Blastochloris viridis: one gene and its partner. The protein of the gene in region 2 interacts with the protein of the main gene of each other region in a pairwise test. Links are inferred from orthologs where the notes say so. Each region holds a gene or a part of one and is shown on either strand. Other genes may lie near its edges.

Region 1 (8,584 bases), 920 kb from region 2 along the record:
GCGGAAATCGTTGACGTTGGTGCGAGTCGGGCCGGTGACGACGAGGTCGCCGATGGCGGCGAAGGCGGAATAGGCGTCGTTGTCGGCCAGCATCGCGGTGGGTGAGCGGCCGGCGGCCTTGAGGCGGGCGAGGGTGTCGGGCGTTGCCACCGCGCCGGCATTGTCCTCGCTGCCGTCGATGCCGTCGGTGTCGACGGCGAGGGCGTAGACGCCGGGAATTCCGGCCGCCGCCAGGGCAAATCCGAGCAGGAACTCGGTGTTGCGGCCACCTTTGCCGCTGCCGCGCACCGTCACCGTGGTTTCGCCGCCTGACAGCAGCACCGCGGGCTTGGCCACCGGCAGGCCGTGCTCGGCGACGGCGCGGGCGATGCCGGCCATCGCGGCGCCGACTTCGCGCGCCTCGCCGGTGATGGCATCGCCGAGAATGAGGGGGGTGAGGCCGGCGGCCCGCCCGGCGTCGGCGGCGGCGCGCAGGCTTTCCAGCGGCCGGGCGATCAGGCGGAAGACGGTGCCGGCAATGGCGCCATCGCCGGGCTTGATGGTCTCGGCGGCGGGGTCGAGCAGCCGGGCGCGCGCCGCCGCCGGCAGGGGCAGGCCGTAGCGGGCGACCACGGCGCGGGCGTCGGCCAGCGTCGAGGGGTCCGGCACGGTGGGGCCGGAGGCGATCACCGCCAGGTCGTCGCCGGCGACGTCGGAGATCGCATAGGTCCACAGCCGGGCCGGATAGGCCGCGGCGGCGAGCCGGCCGCCCGAGATCGCCGACAGGTGCTTGCGCACGCAATTCATCGCGGCGATGTCGGCGCCCGACCTCAGCAGCGCGGCGTTGACCGCCTTGAGGTCGGCGAGGCTGAGGCCGGGGGCGGGCAGCGTCAGCAGCGCCGAGCCGCCGCCGGACATCAGCGCCACCACCAGATCGTCGGCGGCGAGCCCCGACACCAGCTCCAGCATCCGCCGCGCGGCGCTGGCGCCGGCGTCGTCCGGCACCGGGTGGGCGGCCTCGACGATCTCGATCCGCCGGCACGGCACGGCGTGGCCGTAGCGGGTGACGACGAGCCCGCCCAGCGGGTGCGGCCAGGCCGCCTCGAATGCCTGCGCCATCGCCGCCGACGCCTTGCCGGCGCCGACCACCACGGTGCGGCCGGCCGGCTTCGGCGGCAGGTCGGTGGCGATCCGCGACGGCGCAGCGTGGGCGATGGCGATGTCGGCCAGCCGGCGGAGCAGGGCGCAAGGGTCGGTCGGCATGGCGGTCCGGTCACTCGAACAAGGCGGGGTGCTCGGCTTCCAGCCGCGGCAGCGCGGACTGGATGTCGGCGAATTCGGCGCGCACCGCGGCGGCCGCGGCGTCGGGGTCGCGGGCATCAATGGCGGCGAGGATGGCGCGATGGTGCGCCACCGTCGTCAGCATCGCCACCGAATCGGGCGCGCTCAGCCACCAGGCGCGGTCGACGTGGGTCTTGAGGTTTTCGAGCGCCTCCGCTGCGCTCGCCACGCCGCAGCCCGCCGCCAGCGCGCGGTGAAATTCGGCGTTGGCGTCGAGGACGCCGGCGCGGTTGCCGTGCTGGGCAGCGTCGGCCGCCGCCGCGAGCGCGGTGTCGATGGCGGCGCGGTGGCCGGCGTCGAACGCGGCGCAGCCGCGCCGCACCAGTTCGACCGCGACCGCCGCGCGCACCACCTGCGCCTCATGGAGCCGGCGGCTCGACAGCCGCACCACCACGGTGCCGCGCTGGGGCTGCACCGTGACCAGGCCGGCGCGGTCGAGCCCGATGAAAGCCTCGCGCACCGGCTGGCGCGATACGCCGTAGCGGATCGCGATGTCGAGCTCGGTGACGCGCTGGCCCGGCCGCAGCTCGAACCGGACGATGGCCGCGCGCAGCTCACGCTCAAGACGGCGGACGGTCGAATCGGTGCGCGAGCGGTTCGAATCGGCGTTTTGGGAGCGCATCACGTCAAAAACCGTACCTCCGCCTTCGCCATAAGGGTGGGTAAACCACATACAATGCGAAGCGGATGGTAACAGCATTACTTTTGCTCCACCATGAAGCCCTCTCGAAGACGTCGTCCCCCTATCGAGTTTCTCCGGGAGAGATGGCGAGTCCAATAATGAATACGATGTCTATCGAAGCAGCCGGTGCCGCCGGCATTGCCGAGGCCCTGGTTTCTGCCCGTCGCGCGGGGTGCCCGCTCGCCGGTTTTCCCGGAGTCGTTCCGCCCGACCTCGCGACGGCCTACGCCGTCCAGGATGCCGCCATCGCGCATTACGGGGTGCCGGTGGTCGGCTGGAAGGTGGCGATGATCGCGCCGCACTTCCGCGAGCGCTATCCCTCGGTGCGGCTCGCCGGGCCGGTGCTGGCCGGAACGGTGGTCATGGCCGAGGATGGCGTGGCCGTTGAGGTTCAAGTGGTGCCGGGCGGCTTTGCCGCGGTCGAGGCGGAGTTCGTGGCTCGGATCGGCCGCGACCTGCCGCCGCGCGCCGAGCCCTACACCGACGCCGAGGTGGCGCCTGCCATCGCCGCGCTGCACGCCGGCGTCGAGATCGCCGGCTTTCCGCTGGCCGACATCAACGGGTTCGGTCCCGGGGCGGTGATCGCCTGCTTCGGCAACAATGCCGGCCTGATCGTCGGCAAGCCGATCGCCGATTGGACGGTGCGCCTGGCCACCACCTTGGCCACCGACGTGACCATCGACGCGGTCGAGGTGGGCCGCGGCAGCGCTGCGGTGATTCCCGGCGGGCCGGTGGGGGCCACCACGTTCCTTGCCAACCACCTGTCGGCGCGCGGCATCGGCCTCAAGGCCGGCGACTGGGTGTCCACCGGTGCCACCACCGGCGTGCACGAAGTCCAGGCCGGTCGCTATGCCGAGGCCACGTTCGATGGCGTCGGGCGGATCGCGGTCCGCATCGTTGGCCCGGCCGGCTGATCGGCCGGTCGTTCCAGGCCGGCCGGCTGCCCGGCGCGGTGGCGCCACGCGGCCCAAGCTGCGCCGGAAAAAATTGCGCCGGAAAAAGATGACGGGCGTTCCGTGAGGAACGCCCGTCCGTGGGCCAAACACACGCCAACTTCCCCCGCCTGTGGCGTGCGTCAGGCTTCTCGTCAGGCCACCCGCGCGAGGCGGCCCGGATTGGTTTCCCGCTTGAAGCAGAGGAAGTCGTAGGGGCGCAGCGTCGCACCGACGCGCGTCAACCCCGCCCACAGCTCGCCGCGGTGATGAACGTGATGGGTGAACCCGTAGGTCAGCACGGCGGTGAGGGGCAGTTCCTCGACCAGCGGCTGGCGAATGGTGTGGTAGCGGACCGTCCGCCCCAGGTCCTCGTCCTTGAGGCGTTCGACGAAGGCGAGGATGCGGGCGTCGTCACGCTCGCGCGCCTCGCGCAGCTCGGCCAGATCGTCAAACAGCACGGCATCGACGCTGTCGGGCGCCTCGCCGTCGTCGTTGAGCTGAGACATCCAGCTGCGGTCGACCAGCAGCAGATGGTTCAGCGTCGCGATAATCGACCCGGCGGCGGCGGCGATGTCCTGGTCGAGCGCGTCGGGAGACACACCGGCCGCGGCGTCATACACGCGCTGGTTCGACCAGGCGTTGTATCGGGCCAACGTCACGAAGTGGTCTCTCATCCCAGGCTCCAGGCGCCGGATCCGGCCGATGTCCTCACCATGACAAAGCCGGATCGCGGCCGCTTTGATCTAGATCAGATGCGACCTCCTGCAACGGCCAAACCCGCGGCGTCCGTCACGGTCGCCATGCCGGAGCCCGCGGGGCAAGCGCTTGGATTCAAAAGAAAATCAAAAAATTCGCCGAATGTGGCGGCTGCACCGGCGGCATGGCGCCTCGCCGTCGGCCGCGATGCTGCGCTGCCGCGGCGCCTTCGCCGTTCCGGCGCTGCTGAATCCGAATGTTGGCACCGGCCGGTGACCGGCAGATGACCGCGAACAGCCGGGCCATGCGGCTTGTCGCGCCGCATGGCCGCTGCTAAGAGACCGTTTGGAAACTCGGACGGCAGGCCGCGTTGCGGCGCGAACTGCCGGACGCCAGGAGAAAAGCGAGGCCGATACCGGGGAGTACCTACGAGCTTTTTGACGCCGCGACCGGCGTTCGCCCCGCAACCCGAAGGGCCGGGCCGCTTTCGGGCGCCCGGTTCGTCGCCGACCTCGACCGTACTCCCCGGTACGCTCTTCGATCGGCTCCTGCCGGAGCGCCCGAAATCGGCTCCGGCGCGGCCCCGTCGGAGTTTCCAAACGGTCTCTAAGAGCCGGCCACTTCCTTTTCCATTCCTATTATCTTGTGAGGTTCCCATGGCGGTCGAGCGCACCTTCTCGATCATCAAGCCCGACGCGACGGCCCGCAACCTGACCGGCGCCATCAATGTGGTGATCGAACAGGCCGGCCTGCGCATCGTGGCGCAGAAGCGCGTCCGCATGACCCGCGGCGAGGCCGAGACCTTCTACGCCGTCCACAAGGAGCGGCCGTTCTTCGGCGAGCTGGTCGAGATGATGACCTCCGGCCCGGTGGTGGTGCAGGTGCTCGAGGGCGAGGGCGCGGTGGCGCGCTATCGCGAGATCATGGGTGCCACCAACCCGGCCAGCGCCGCCGATGGCACCATCCGCAAGCTCTACGCGAAGTCGATCGGCGAGAATTCGGTGCACGGCTCCGACTCCGTCGACAACGCCGCGATCGAGATCGCACAGTTCTTCGCCGGCAACGAGATCGTCGGCTGAGCCGACCCGAGGGCCCGGCCCTGGCGGCCGGGTTCTCTTCTTCCGGCCGGGGTGCGCCGGGCCTGCCGCCGCTGCGGCAGGCGAACGGCTGCAATACCGATACGTTCTTGCTGGACGGCGCGGGTGGACCGATGGTCCGCTCCGCGCGTTCGGCTGTGGAGACGGTGCTCGGTTCATGCTTCTCGACCATCCGGGGTTTTGGCTCGGCGCTTTTCAGATCGTCTGGATCGACATCCTGTTGTCGGGCGACAACGCCGTGGTGATCGCGCTGGCCTGCCGCCATCTGCCGCCGCGGCAGCGGATGTGGGGCATGGTGCTGGGCGCCGGCGCGGCGGTCAGCCTGCGTGTGCTGTTTGCCGGCGTCGTCACCGAACTGATGGTGCTGCCCTATCTCAAGCTGGTCGGCGCCGGCCTGCTGGTGTGGGTCGCGGTCAAGCTGGTGGTGCCCGAGCACGATGGCGCCGAGGGCAAGCTCGCCCCCGCCGACACGCTATGGCGGGCGGTGCGCATCATCGCCGTCGCCGATGCGGTGATGAGCCTCGACAACGTCATCGCCATCGCCGCGGTGGCCGATGGCAGCATCGTTCTGATCGCCTTCGGCCTCATCGTCTCCATTCCGCTGATCGTTGCCGGCAGCGCGGTGCTGATGCGGATCCTGGAGCGCTACCCGGCGCTGATCTGGGCGGGGGCGGCACTGCTCGGCTGGGTGGCGGGCGAGATCTTCGCCGAGGACCCGCTGATCGCCGGTCTGGTCGGCGCCGATATGGCTTTTCCCGTGAAGATGATCGCCGGAGCGGTTGGCGTCGCGCTCGTGCTCACCATCGGCTGGCTGGCGCTGCGGCGGCGCCGGGCAACGGCGGGGGACGCCGTCTGAGGCCACGGGCGCCGTCGCCGGTCCGATCCGCCGGATTTTCGTAACGGGCGGCGCCAATGCGAAATTGCACCAATTTCATTCATTACGCTGCTGCAATCTTGACAGCGGCGGCGGCGAGGGGCCTTTCATACGTCTCCGGCCGAGCACGCCGGAGGCCCGTATTCCCCTCGCCGAAACTCCCGTTTCCGAACTGGGATTTTCGGCGAAATCGCGTCCGGGGTCACGCAGTGATGGCCTGGACCCCGTATCAAGGCACCGCATGACACGGTAGCCCGAAACTTGGCGCGCGCGCCAGCGGCTGATTTTCAATGGACGGCCCCATGATTTCCCTCGGATCGGTTTCTGGCGCGGCGCGGCTCGTCCGCGTCGTCCTCGTCGCATTCTGTCTTCAGCCGGCGCTGGCGCTGGCCGGCGGCGCGCCGCCCGAGGACGGTGCCTTCCAGCGGCCGGGCGTGCCGCCATCCGGCCCGAGGGGGCTGCCGCAGGGCGCGGTGCAGCCGCCGGCGGGACAGGCGACCCAGCAGCGGCAGCAGGGCTCGGTGTTCGCGCTGCCGCCGCCGCCCGAAGGCGGGGTGAAGAATGCCGAGCAGGCCCGGCTGCGGCTGCAGGACATCTGCATGTACCGCACCGCCGAGGCCGAGAATCCGACCGCGGACAATGGGCCGCGTTGCGCCTGCTACGGCAGGACGCTGGCCAAGTCGTTCAACCCGGATGAACTCGCTGCGTTCGCCGCCGCCGACGAGGTGCCCGAGGGCGCCCGCGACCGCGCCGATGCGGTGTGGCTCGGCTGCAAGGGCAAGCGCGACTGACACGGTTTCCGGCCCGTCGCGGCGGAACCGGCAGAAACCACCTCGCCGAAAAGCCCTGATCAGACAGTGGTATTTGGCAGGAAGGCCGACGAAACGCCGGCCCGATCGGCCGGACTTCGTTTGACCGGCACTGCTTGGCGCGGATCCGGCGGCCGGCCGATGCCGCCGCCGGATCAGCTGCGGTCGGCGAAATACTGCGCCATCACCCGGTCGCGATACGCCACCAGGTTGGGGTGGCGCTCGATGGCGTCGCGGGTCGGCGAGTCGAACACCGGGCACAGGATGGCGATCAGCATGCCGGCGACGGCGGCGTCTGCGCCACACGGCTTCTCGCCCATCAGGAACGGCTTGTCGCCGAGGATGGCGGCAACCGAGTCCACCGCTCGCCCGGTCAGTTCGGCGACCTCGGCGCGGGAGTGGCGGCCGAAGCCCTGGCCCTTCAGCACGCTGCGGATCTTGCGTTTGATGACAAAAATTGCCAGCTGGCGCAGCGGCGGCGGGATGCGCTTGAAGAAGGTCTTGGGGCCGTTGGTGAAATTGGCGTCGTCCATCCAGCGGTCGTGGACCAGTGCCCAATAGAGCTGGTCCTCGATCATCTTCTCCACCGCCCAGGCGATGCCGCGCGCGTTGGCATCGAGCCCGTGGTCGAAATCGACGCCGTACGTCTTCTCGATGTGGAAGCGGATGAAGGTGGAGTCCGGCACGCGGGCGCCGTCGTCGTCGATATAGGGCAGCTTGCCCTTGGGCGCCTTGTGCATGCCCGAGGTGTCGATGCGGTAGGGCAGCCCGGCGAATTTCAGCAGCAGCTCGGCCTTGAGCACGAACGGGCTGGGATCGGGCAGGCCGAAGGCGGGGCCGAAACCGTACAGCGTGATCATGGCGACTCCGTCGAGCGGGCGGGGACCACGAGCGCCTGCGCCGGGCCGGCGCAGGCGGGCTTGAGGCCGCGGGCAAGCCGGGCCAGCGCCGCCGGGTAGATGACGTGCTCCTGCGCCAGCACCCGCGCGCTCAGCGTGTCGGAGGTGTCGTCCGGCAGCACCGGCACCGCCGCCTGCGCCAGGATCGGCCCGGCATCGACCTCCGGCACCACCAGATGCACGGTGCAGCCGTGGATCTTCACCCCGGCGTCAAGCGCTCGCTCGTGGGTGTCGAGGCCGGGGAAGGCCGGCAGCAAGGCGGGGTGGATGTTGAGCATCCGCCCGCTCCAGCGCGCGACCAGCCACGGCGTCAGCACCCGCATGAAGCCGGCGAGGCACACCAGCTCGACGCCGGCGGCCTCAAGCTCGGCGTGCAGCGCGGCCTCGAACGCGGCGCGGTCTTTGCCGAAAGGCCGGCTCTCGACCACCTTGGTGGCGACGCCGGCGGCCGCGGCGAGGGCGAGTCCGCCGGCGTCGGCCTTGTTCGACACCACCAGAGCGATCTCGGCCGGGAAGTCGGGCGCCTTCGCCGCCGCGATCAGCGCCGCCATGTTGCTGCCGCGGCCGGAAATCAGCACCGCGGTTCTGACCCGCGCCATGGTCAGGCCAGATCCAGCCGGCCGGTGTAGGCGACGCGCGGGCCGTCCGGCGCGACCGTCACCACCTCGCCGAGGGTGTGGACGCTCTCGCCCGCCGCGGTGAGGGCGTTGCGCACTTGGTCGGCGTCGGCGGCGGCGGCGATGACGACCATGCCGATGCCGCAGTTGAAGGTGCGCAGCATCTCGGCCTCTTTGACGCCGCCGGCCGCGGCCAGCCATTTGAACACCGGCAGCACCGGAACGGCGGAAAGGTCGATGCGGACGCCGAGGCCGCCCGGCAGCGAGCGCGGGATATTCTCGGTGAAGCCGCCGCCGGTGATGTGGGCCATCGCCTTGACGGCGGCGGTGTCGCCGATCGCCTGCAGCAGGCTCTTGACGTAGATGCGGGTCGGGACCAGCAGCGCCCGGCCGATCGGCTCGGCCGGGGCGAACGGCGCGGGCTGATCCCAGCCGAAGCCGGCGTCGGTGACGATGCGCCGCACCAGCGAATAGCCGTTGGAATGAACGCCCGAGGCGGCGAGGCCGAGCACGACGTCGCCGGCCGCAACGTCGCCGCGCGGCAACAGCTGGCCGCGCTCGGCGGCGCCGACCGCAAAGCCGGCGAGGTCGAAGTCGCCGCCGGAATAGACGCCGGGCATCTCGGCGGTCTCACCGCCGATCAGGGCGCAGCCGG
Region 2 (8,640 bases):
AGTTGAGGAATTCAGACGTCAGCGGCGGCAGGATGATGCGGAACACCATCGGCAACAGGACGTAGCCGTAGACCTGCGCCAACGTCAGGCCGAGCGCCGTGCCGGCCATCCGCTGGCCGCGCGGCAGCGCCTCGACGCCGGCGCGCACCTGCTCGGCGACACGCGCCGAGGTGAAAAAGCCGAGGCTGAGCGCGGCGTTGAAGAACGGCGCGTTGGGCATCTGCTTGAGCCAGCGGCCAAGCTCGGCCGGCACCAGCTCCGGCATCACGAAGAACCACAGGAACATCTGCACCAGGAGCGGAATGTTCCTGAACAGCTCGACATAGACGTAACCGATCGCGGCGGGGATGCGGTAGGGCATCGTGCGCATCACGCCGACGACGACGCCCAGCACCAGCGCCATGATCCAGGCGACGAGCGAGGTGGCGAGGGTCCAGAACAGCCCCGACAGCAGCATGTCGGCGTAGGTGCCCCAGCCCTCCGGCGACGGCTCCCAGAAGATGGCCCAGTTCCAATGATAATTCACGCGTCACCTCGCCAGGCAGGAAAAGGAAGGCGCCAGGGCGAGCCCCGGCGCCTCGAACTCACTTGTAGTCGGCGGGATTGCCGGAATCGGTCGGGTTGGCGATCACCTTGGCGAACACCTCGCCCAGCGGCACGTCGAGGGTGACCCCGCGCGGCGGAATCGCGGTTTCGAACCACTTCTTGTAGATCGGCTCGATCGCGCCGGACTTGTAGGTTTCGACCATCGCCTTATCGACCACGGCCTTGAACTCCGGATCGTCGCGGCGGAGCATGATGCCGTAGGGCTCGACCGACAGCGCCTCGGCGGAGATGACGTAGTCCTTCGGCGCCTTGGAGCTGGCGGCGAGGCTGTAGAGCAGGATGTCGTCCATCACGAAGGCGACGGCACGGTCGGTCTCCACCATCAGGAAGGCCTCGGCGTGGTCCTTGGCCGCCAGGATCGTCATGCCGAGGTTCTGCTCGGCATTGATCTGGTTGATCTGCTTGATGTTGGCGGTGCCGGAGGTCGAGACGATGGTCTTGCCCTTGAGGTCGGCCAGCGTCTTCAGGTTGTTCGCCTTCTTCGAGACGAAGCGGTTCGCGGTCACGAAGTGGGTGATGGTGAAGCCGACCTGCTTCTGGCGTTCCAGATTGTTGGTGGTCGAGCCGCACTCAAGGTCGATGGTGCCGTTGGCCATCAAGGGAATGCGGGTTGCCGAGGTCACCGGGTTGAGCACCACCTTGAGGTCGGGCAGCTTCAGCTCCGCCTTCACCGCGTCGACGATGCGGTAGCACAGATCCATGGCGTAGCCGACCACCTGCTGCTTGTCGTCGTAATAGGAAAACGGGATCGACGAATCGCGGTGGCCGATGGTGATGGTGCCGGTTTCCTTGATCTTCTTCAGGGTTCCGGTGAGTTCCTGCGCGGTGGCCGGAGCGGCCGCAACGGCAAGGCCGAGGACGGCGGCAATGAGGCTTCTTTTCATCACGATGATCCTGTCTCGTTGACGTCGGCAGGCCGCCGTTCCTCGGCGGCTCGGTTATGTCCTTGGCACGCATGGCGCTGTCGCCACGCACGCAAAACGGTCCGCCCGCCTGGCGACGGCGATCGGACCAGCGGGAGCACCCCGGGCCAAAGCAGCGCCGGCAGCGACGCGCGGCCCCGGCTCAGTCTCCGCTGCCATCGGCGTCGCCGCAAGATCGTTACATCCGGCCCCACCGACGGTGTTGCCATCGCGCCGAACGCTGCGGCCGGGTCCAGCCGCTGCCGCAAGCAGCGGCGAACCGAACGCCCCGGTAATTGCGCGAATTTTAGGCAAATGCACCCAGACCTCGCCATGTCCTGACGAGCTTGCAAGCCATGCGCCAGCCCCGGCCGCCGCAGTGGGGCGCGCCGCCTGACCAGGCGGCGCCGGAAACCCCGACCCGAGGCGGGATGTCCGGCAACGCGCGTGGACGCGACCGGCCTCGCTCACGAGCCCATCTTGGCCATCAGCGCGTCGGAGATTTCGAAGTTGGAATAGACATGCTGGACGTCGTCGTTGTCTTCCAGCGTCTCGATGAGGCGAATGAGCTTCTCGCCGGCCTCATCGTCCACCGCGACCTGGTTCTGCGGCTTCCAGATCAGCGCCGTCTTGCGCGGCTCGCCGAAGTGCGCCTCCAGCGCTTTCGACACCGTCGCCAGCGAGTCGGCGCCGCAATAGACCTCGTGGCCGTGATCCGACGACACCACATCATCGGCGCCGGCGTCGATCGCCGCCTCCAGCATGGCCTCGGCACCGGCCTTGGCGGCGTCGAACTCAACCACGCCGACACGGTCGAACATGAACGACACCGCGCCGGTCTCGGCGAGATTGCCGCCGTGCTTGGTGAAGTAGGACCGGACCTCGGAGGCGGTGCGGTTGCGGTTGTCGGTCAGCGCCTCGACGATAACGGCAACGCCGCCGGGGCCGTAACCCTCGTAACGGATCTCGTCGAAGTGTTCGGTATCGGCGCCCTGAGCCTTCTTGATGGCGCGCTCGATATTGTCCTTGGGCATGTTCTCGGCGCGCGCGGCCAAGATCGCCGCCCGCAGCCGGGCGTTCATGCTGGGGTCGGGCAGGCCGAACTTGGCCGAGACCGTGATCTCGCGCGCCAGCTTGCTGAACAACTTGGAGCGCACCGCATCCTGGCGCCCCTTGCGGTGCATGATATTCTTAAATTGCGAATGTCCGGCCATGGGCTACTCGAAACCTAGGAGGAACGCGCCGTTCGAACGCGCTAATCCGTTGCCTCAGAAGGAGCCCGCTATAGCCGCTGGAAAGCCGGAAGAAAAGAAACCTGCGATTCGACTTGCCAGAATCAGCCCAAGGGGCCATTCCGGACGTCATTCTCTGATGAGAAAACAACGAGATACCGGAGTGGCTTCCACGGGCCGATATTTCAAGGCACTATCGGGAGGCGGAAGCGACTGACATCGCAACACGCAGCAAACGGGGGACGCTGCCATGACTGCATTGCCGAGCAATTTCGAAAACATCGTCTCGAACCTGCTATTTCGCGGGTTCCAGGGCTATTTTCGCGGATTCGTGACCGCGATCAGCCAAGTTGCGCCCAATCTGAGCCTGTTCAAGGACGACCAGACTTTCACCAACGAGAGCCTGCAGGGCCGCCTCGACGCCATCGCCAAGGCGCGGACCAATGTCGAGGCGACGCTGGAGCAGTTGGCCGAGCTGCGTCGCCAGACCGAGCAGAACCAGACCGAGCTGGCGCTCGCCCTTGAGCAGATCAAGGCCATCCAGAAGGCGAAGCCGGAATCCGCTCAGGAAACGGAAGCGCTGGAGCAGATCGCCACCATCGACACCAACAGTTTCCGCCAGACCGTGGGCGCCCCGTCCGTGCTCGACGTCTGGCGCGAGCGCGCCTATGGCTTCGGCAGCGGCTTCGTCGGCTGCATCCTTGTCTACATTATTCTCAAGATTCTCGGCGCTATCCTGTTCTGATCTGCTCAGAACCACGAAAGGCGGTGCAGCGTTCCATTCGCTGCGCCGCCTTTTGTTTTGGTGGCGCGTCCAATCCCCACCGATTGCCGCCCAAGCCGCCCCGTCGCCATGACCGGGACAGAACGCATGCCGGTGATTACCGTCCAGACCTCGGCGTTCGGCGCGAAGCATCTGCGGCGCCTGCAAATAGCGCCGGATTTCCTTATAACCTATTGGAAACTGGATCAAAATCCCATGAAGGCCCGGGCGGCGGCCACCGCGCCCCAGATCACCGCGCCGCCGACCAGCGTGGTGTAGGCCAGTCCGATCACACCGATGACGACGCCGATCGAAAACACCACGCCATCCTCCTCGACGATCGCCAGCGACATCAGCACCGCGGCCACCGCCGGCGGAAAATTCGAGCCCGGCAGCGGCAGAATGACCGATACCGCGCACAGCACGAAGAAAGCGCCGGTAAAGCGGTCAGCCAGGTCCGAGAACAGAAAGGTGTAACGCGGCTTGAGGTAGGCTTCGACCCGCTTCAACCGCGGCTCGGCCACGTCCATCAGCCGGGCATAGTCTTTCGCCTTGAGCCGGCGGTTCAGCAGCACTCCCGGCAGCCACGGCAGATGTCGCCCGAGCACCATCTGCAGCGCGACCAGGATCATCGGGAAGCCGAACACCAGCCCGACGCCGGGCGGCACCGGCACGCAGTTGGGCAGGCTGAACAGGATCATCAAGATCGCCATCGCCCGGTCGCCGAGCGCGCTGACGATGTCGCCGATGGTCAGCGTCTCGCCCTCCACATGGTCGAGCACGCCGCGCAGAATCTGACTGATCGGCGCCGACTGGGTCCGCGGCGCTTCGGTCGTCAATGGCGCATCCATTCGGTTGGCACTTTCCGGTGTTATCAACTGGCCCGGCCGGCCGGCCCGGCCTCGCGCCGCGGCGCGGGCATCCAGTCCGCCGGAACGGCGATGTTGAGCTGCCCGCCCAGCCGCACCGGCGCCACCATCTGCGCCAGCCCGGTCTTGTCGTCGAGCTCGACGGCGAGGCCGCTCAAGGTGGCCGGCCCGGCCGCCGCCTCGAAGCGCGACGACGGAATCTTGCGCAGGAACCGCTGCAGCGGCTCAGTCTTTTCCATTCCGATGACGGAATCATAATCGCCGGTCATGCCGACATCGGTCATGAACGCCGTACCGCCCGAAAGGATGCGGTAATCGGCGGTCGGTACGTGGGTATGGGTGCCGGCGACCAGGCTGACGCGGCCATCGAGCAGGTAGGCGAACGCCTGCTTTTCGCTGGTGGCCTCGGCGTGGAAGTCGACCACGATGGCGTCGCAGGCCTGGCCGAGCGGACAGGCGGCGACCTCGCGGTCGACCGCCATGAACGGATCGTCGAGCGGGTCCATGAACACCCGGCCCATCGCATTGATGACCAGCACCTGCATCCCGTTCTTGGCGGTGATGAGGTTGGCGCCGCGGCCGGGCGTGCCCGGCGGGTAGTTGATCGGCCGGATCAGCCGGGGCGCCCGCTCGATGAAGACCAGCATTTCCTTCTGGTCCCAGGCGTGGTTGCCGAGGGTGACAGCGTCGGCGCCGGCTTCGATCAGGTCATTGTAGATGGCGGCGGTGATGCCAAAACCGCCGGCGGCGTTCTCGCCATTGACGATCACCATGTCGAGCTTCCAGTCCGCCACCAGCCGCGGCAGCCTCTGAAGCACCGCCTGACGTCCGACCCGGCCCACCACGTCCCCGATGAACAACAACCGCATCAGGCCGAACTCCGGCAAGAAATCGTTTCACGCTCGGTGAGAATGTCGCCGAGCCGGACGTCATGAGGCAAGTCCGGGACCCGGAACACCTCCTGCGCCGCGAACGCCAGCCCCACCGCCGCCGGTCGCACCCCTCCCGGCCACGCCTCGCCCGAACCGGCGCCGAGGGTACGGTCGTAATACCCGCCGCCATAGCCGATGCGAAACCCCCGCCGGTCGAATGCCGTCATCGGCACGAACACCAGCGTCGGCGCCACCCTGCCGGCGTCGGCCGGTGGCTCCAGCACGCCCTTGGCGCCACATATCAGATCCTCGCCCGGCGACCAGCGTCGGAATACCAACGGCGCTGCCGGCTCGACGATCGCCGGCAGCGCCAGTTCATAGCCGGCCGCGGTCAACGCCGCGGCGAGCGGACCGGTGTCGATCTCGCCGTTCATGCTGGCGAACAGGGCGACCGCGCCACCGCCGCCGTAGCGCGCGGCCAAGGCAAGCCCGCCGAACACCACCGCCTCTGCCGCCCGTGCCCGCTCAGCCGGGTCGAGCGCCGCGCGCCGCGCCAGCGCGGCGCGGCGCAAGCTCTGCTTTTCAATGGCGTGGAACAACGACATGGAGGAACTGTGCGGAGCCACGATGGCCGTCGGAGTATCGATCCCGGGATACCTACAGAGTAGGTGGGCGCCGTTTGCCCGGACCCACGGGTCCGGACAGGGACAGCTCCCATTCGGATCGATAAGGCCCCGGGGATACGTGTCTCCTGAACGCACCTCGCAGCCCCGCTTCACTCAATCTAGGGAGCCTGCCGCCAGACAGGAAGGCCCCTTTGTCGTTTTTCCCGCCTCATCGTCACCCAGGCCACGCTTTTCCGGCCGGGTGGCGACCTCACCCCAGCCCCGGCCCGTCCTGCGGCGCGGTGGCGATGCTCCGCGCCAGCCGCTCGATCCGCTGCGCGGCGCCATGCAGCGCCGCCGCCGCCGCCCGCTCCTGGGCCTCGGCCTCGGCCGCCGCCGCCACCCGCGCCTCACGCAGCGCGGCAAGGTCAGCCTTGAGGGCTCCGACGGTGCGGTTGGCCTCGTGCAGCTCGTCGGCGACCATGATCGCCGCCATCATGGTCAGGCGCTGATCGCCGATCTCGCCGAACGCCTTGCGGAGCTGGGTCAGCCGGGCGTCGATGTCCTGCGCCAGGCCGCGCAGGTGCTCCTCCTGGCCGTCCTCGCACGCCATGCGGTACTGGCGGCCGCTGATGGTGACGTTGACCTGTCCCATGACCCTCTCGACAATTCCCGAACGCGACGTCGATTGCGCCGTCAGCGGCCGGCGCGGCTCACCGCTCGGCGTCCTCGAGCACCACACGGATAGTCTCCATCGCCGCGGTCAGGCGCTGGGAGACGTCGCGATTGGCAAGTTCGAGCCCTTCGGCGCGATGCTGCATCTGATCGAGTTCGGAGGCGAGCCGAGCCCGGTCGACGCCGAGCGCCTGCACCTGGGCCTCCAGGCCGGCGTGCCGGCGTTCCTCGCCCAGCCGGCGCTCCACCGCCGCCTCCAGTTGGTCGAGCGCGGCCGACACCCGACGAACGGCCGCTTCGAGCGGCGGGCTGTCCAGCATTCCGCAGGGCCTCCCTTTTCGCAGCCGGCCGCAGGCCCGGCGCTGGTGGAAGATTAGGGGGGGGCGCGACGGAGGGCAACCGCACGGCTCCGTTTCAGCGTGCCTTGATGCGACCGCATCTTCGCCGTTGGCGGTTTTTTACCTTTGCCGGGCCTCTTTCGCGGCCTACGCTTTTCTGCACGGGTCGGCGCCGCCGGCGCGTCGCGGCAGCCGGAAAGTACCGCACGGCACAATAACCTGACGCAATTGACTCGGGCCGCTGGCTTGATATGCCATCGGCCTGGCAAAGTACGTGACCATTTCTACGATGGGGTGAGGTCCGTGCCGGCCTGCGCTGGCGAAGTGGCCGGCGATCGCCGGCCCGCGGGGGCGACGCCGGGGGTCTTGATGCCTATTCGCCAAGGACGCCGGAGCGGCATGGGCCGCCCCGGACGCGTTGGCCGTCGTTTCGCCGCCGGCCGTGGCAGCGGGACGACGGCGAAGACGCGACCTGCGAGATCACGGTATCGCAACGGAGCGAATGCTCCTGAGAGGATGAAAACCGCGCATCGGCCGCCGCCGTTATCAAACGGCGTTTTTCCGCGGTGCAGACGTTCGGTTCGAGGATTCGGTTCCACAGAGGAGAGACCAGGATGACCCTTCGCGTTGCCATCAACGGATTCGGCCGTATCGGCCGCAATGTACTGCGCGCCCTTATCGAGTCCGACCGTCGAGACATCGAGGTGGTCGCCATCAACGATCTCGGCTCGGTGGAGACCAATGCCCACCTGTTCCGCTTCGATTCCGTCCACGGCCGCTTCGCGGGCGAGGTGAAGGTCGACGGCGACACCCTCGACGTCGGCCGCGGCCCGATCAAGGTCACCGCGATCAAGGACCCGACTCAGCTGCCCTACAAGGAGCTCGGCATCGACATCGCCATGGAGTGCACCGGCATCTTCACCGCCCGCGACAAGGCGGCGATGCTGCTCACCGCCGGCGCCAAGCGCGTGCTGGTGTCGGCGCCGTCGGACGGTGCCGACTATACCGTGGTCTACAAGGTCAATGATGCCGGCCTGACCAAGGACCACCTCGTGGTCTCCAACGGCTCCTGCACCACCAACTGCCTCGCCCCGGTCGCCAAGGTGCTGCACGATTTGGTCGGTATCGAGCGCGGCTACATGACCACGGTGCATTCCTACACCGGCGACCAGCCGACCCTCGACACCCTGCACAAGGATCTCTATCGCGGCAGAGCCGCCGCGCTCTCGGCGATCCCGACCTCGACCGGCGCTGCCAAGGCGATCGGCCTGGTGCTGCCGGCACTGAAGGGCAAGCTCGACGGCTCGGCCATCCGCATCCCGACCCCGAACGTGTCGCTGATCGACCTCAAGATCGTCGCCTCGCGCGCCACCACCAAGGACGAGATCGTGGCGGCGATGAAGGCGGCGTCGGAAGGCCCGCTCAAGGGCGTGCTCGGCTTCACCGACCGCCCCAATGTCGGCATCGACTTCAACCACGACCCGCACTCCTCGACCTTCCACGCCGACCAGACCAAGGTGATCGACGGCACCTTCGTGCGCGTGCTGGCCTGGTACGACAACGAGTGGGGCTTCTCGAACCGCATGGCCGACGTCGCCGCGGCGATGGGCAAGCTGATCTGACCGGGCGAGGATCCACATGACCGCCTTTCGAACGCTCGACGACGCCGACGTCGCCGGCAAGCGCGTGCTGGTGCGCGTCGACCTCAACGTGCCGATGGAAAACGGCGCGGTGGCCGACGCCACCCGCATCGAACGGGTGATCCCGACCATCAAGGA

What was found.
Region 1: the proteins of BVIR_RS01185 (region 2) and ndk interact in binary tests that used the Escherichia coli proteins (3 or more experiments, as listed by UniProt). The link is inferred for Blastochloris viridis from one-to-one orthologs.

What each region holds. Positions count from the first base shown.
Region 1 is NZ_CP012946.1:1,168,091-1,176,674, forward strand. The notes cover bases 3,184-6,000. They hold ndk (nucleoside-diphosphate kinase), read left to right. Parts: upstream 3,184-4,289; coding sequence 4,290-4,712; downstream 4,713-6,000. Other genes in these bases: BVIR_RS05210 (DinB family protein), read right to left, coding at 3,184-3,611; BVIR_RS16685 (hypothetical protein), read right to left, coding at 3,769-3,939; BVIR_RS05220 (TerC family protein), read left to right, coding at 4,888-5,586; BVIR_RS05225 (hypothetical protein), read left to right, coding at 5,907-6,000. In the rest of the region: BVIR_RS05195 (glycerate kinase type-2 family protein), read right to left, coding at 1-1,242; BVIR_RS05200 (GntR family transcriptional regulator), read right to left, coding at 1,253-1,942; BVIR_RS05205 (2-keto-4-pentenoate hydratase), read left to right, coding at 2,110-2,916; more of BVIR_RS05210, read right to left, coding at 3,090-3,183; more of BVIR_RS05225, read left to right, coding at 6,001-6,395; BVIR_RS05230 (glutathione S-transferase family protein), read right to left, coding at 6,569-7,273; purN (phosphoribosylglycinamide formyltransferase), read right to left, coding at 7,270-7,911; purM (phosphoribosylformylglycinamidine cyclo-ligase), read right to left, coding at 7,914-8,584. UniProt on the Escherichia coli protein: Major role in the synthesis of nucleoside triphosphates other than ATP. The ATP gamma phosphate is transferred to the NDP beta phosphate via a ping-pong mechanism, using a phosphorylated active-site intermediate.
Region 2 is NZ_CP012946.1:250,651-259,290, reverse strand. Bases 4,046-6,918 are described here. They hold BVIR_RS01185 (5-formyltetrahydrofolate cyclo-ligase), read right to left. Parts: upstream 5,850-6,918; coding sequence 5,241-5,849; downstream 4,046-5,240. Other genes in these bases: BVIR_RS01175 (DUF4164 domain-containing protein), read right to left, coding at 6,563-6,844; BVIR_RS01180 (cell division protein ZapA), read right to left, coding at 6,121-6,504; BVIR_RS01190 (TIGR00282 family metallophosphoesterase), read right to left, coding at 4,378-5,241; BVIR_RS01195 (exopolysaccharide biosynthesis protein), read right to left, coding at 4,046-4,342. In the rest of the region: BVIR_RS01215 (amino acid ABC transporter permease), read right to left, coding at 1-526; BVIR_RS01210 (amino acid ABC transporter substrate-binding protein), read right to left, coding at 585-1,490; BVIR_RS01205 (YebC/PmpR family DNA-binding transcriptional regulator), read right to left, coding at 1,976-2,722; BVIR_RS01200 (hypothetical protein), read left to right, coding at 2,991-3,485; more of BVIR_RS01195, read right to left, coding at 3,710-4,045; gap (type I glyceraldehyde-3-phosphate dehydrogenase), read left to right, coding at 7,477-8,484; BVIR_RS01165 (phosphoglycerate kinase), read left to right, coding at 8,501-8,640. UniProt on the Escherichia coli protein: Involved in the removal of 5-formyltetrahydrofolate.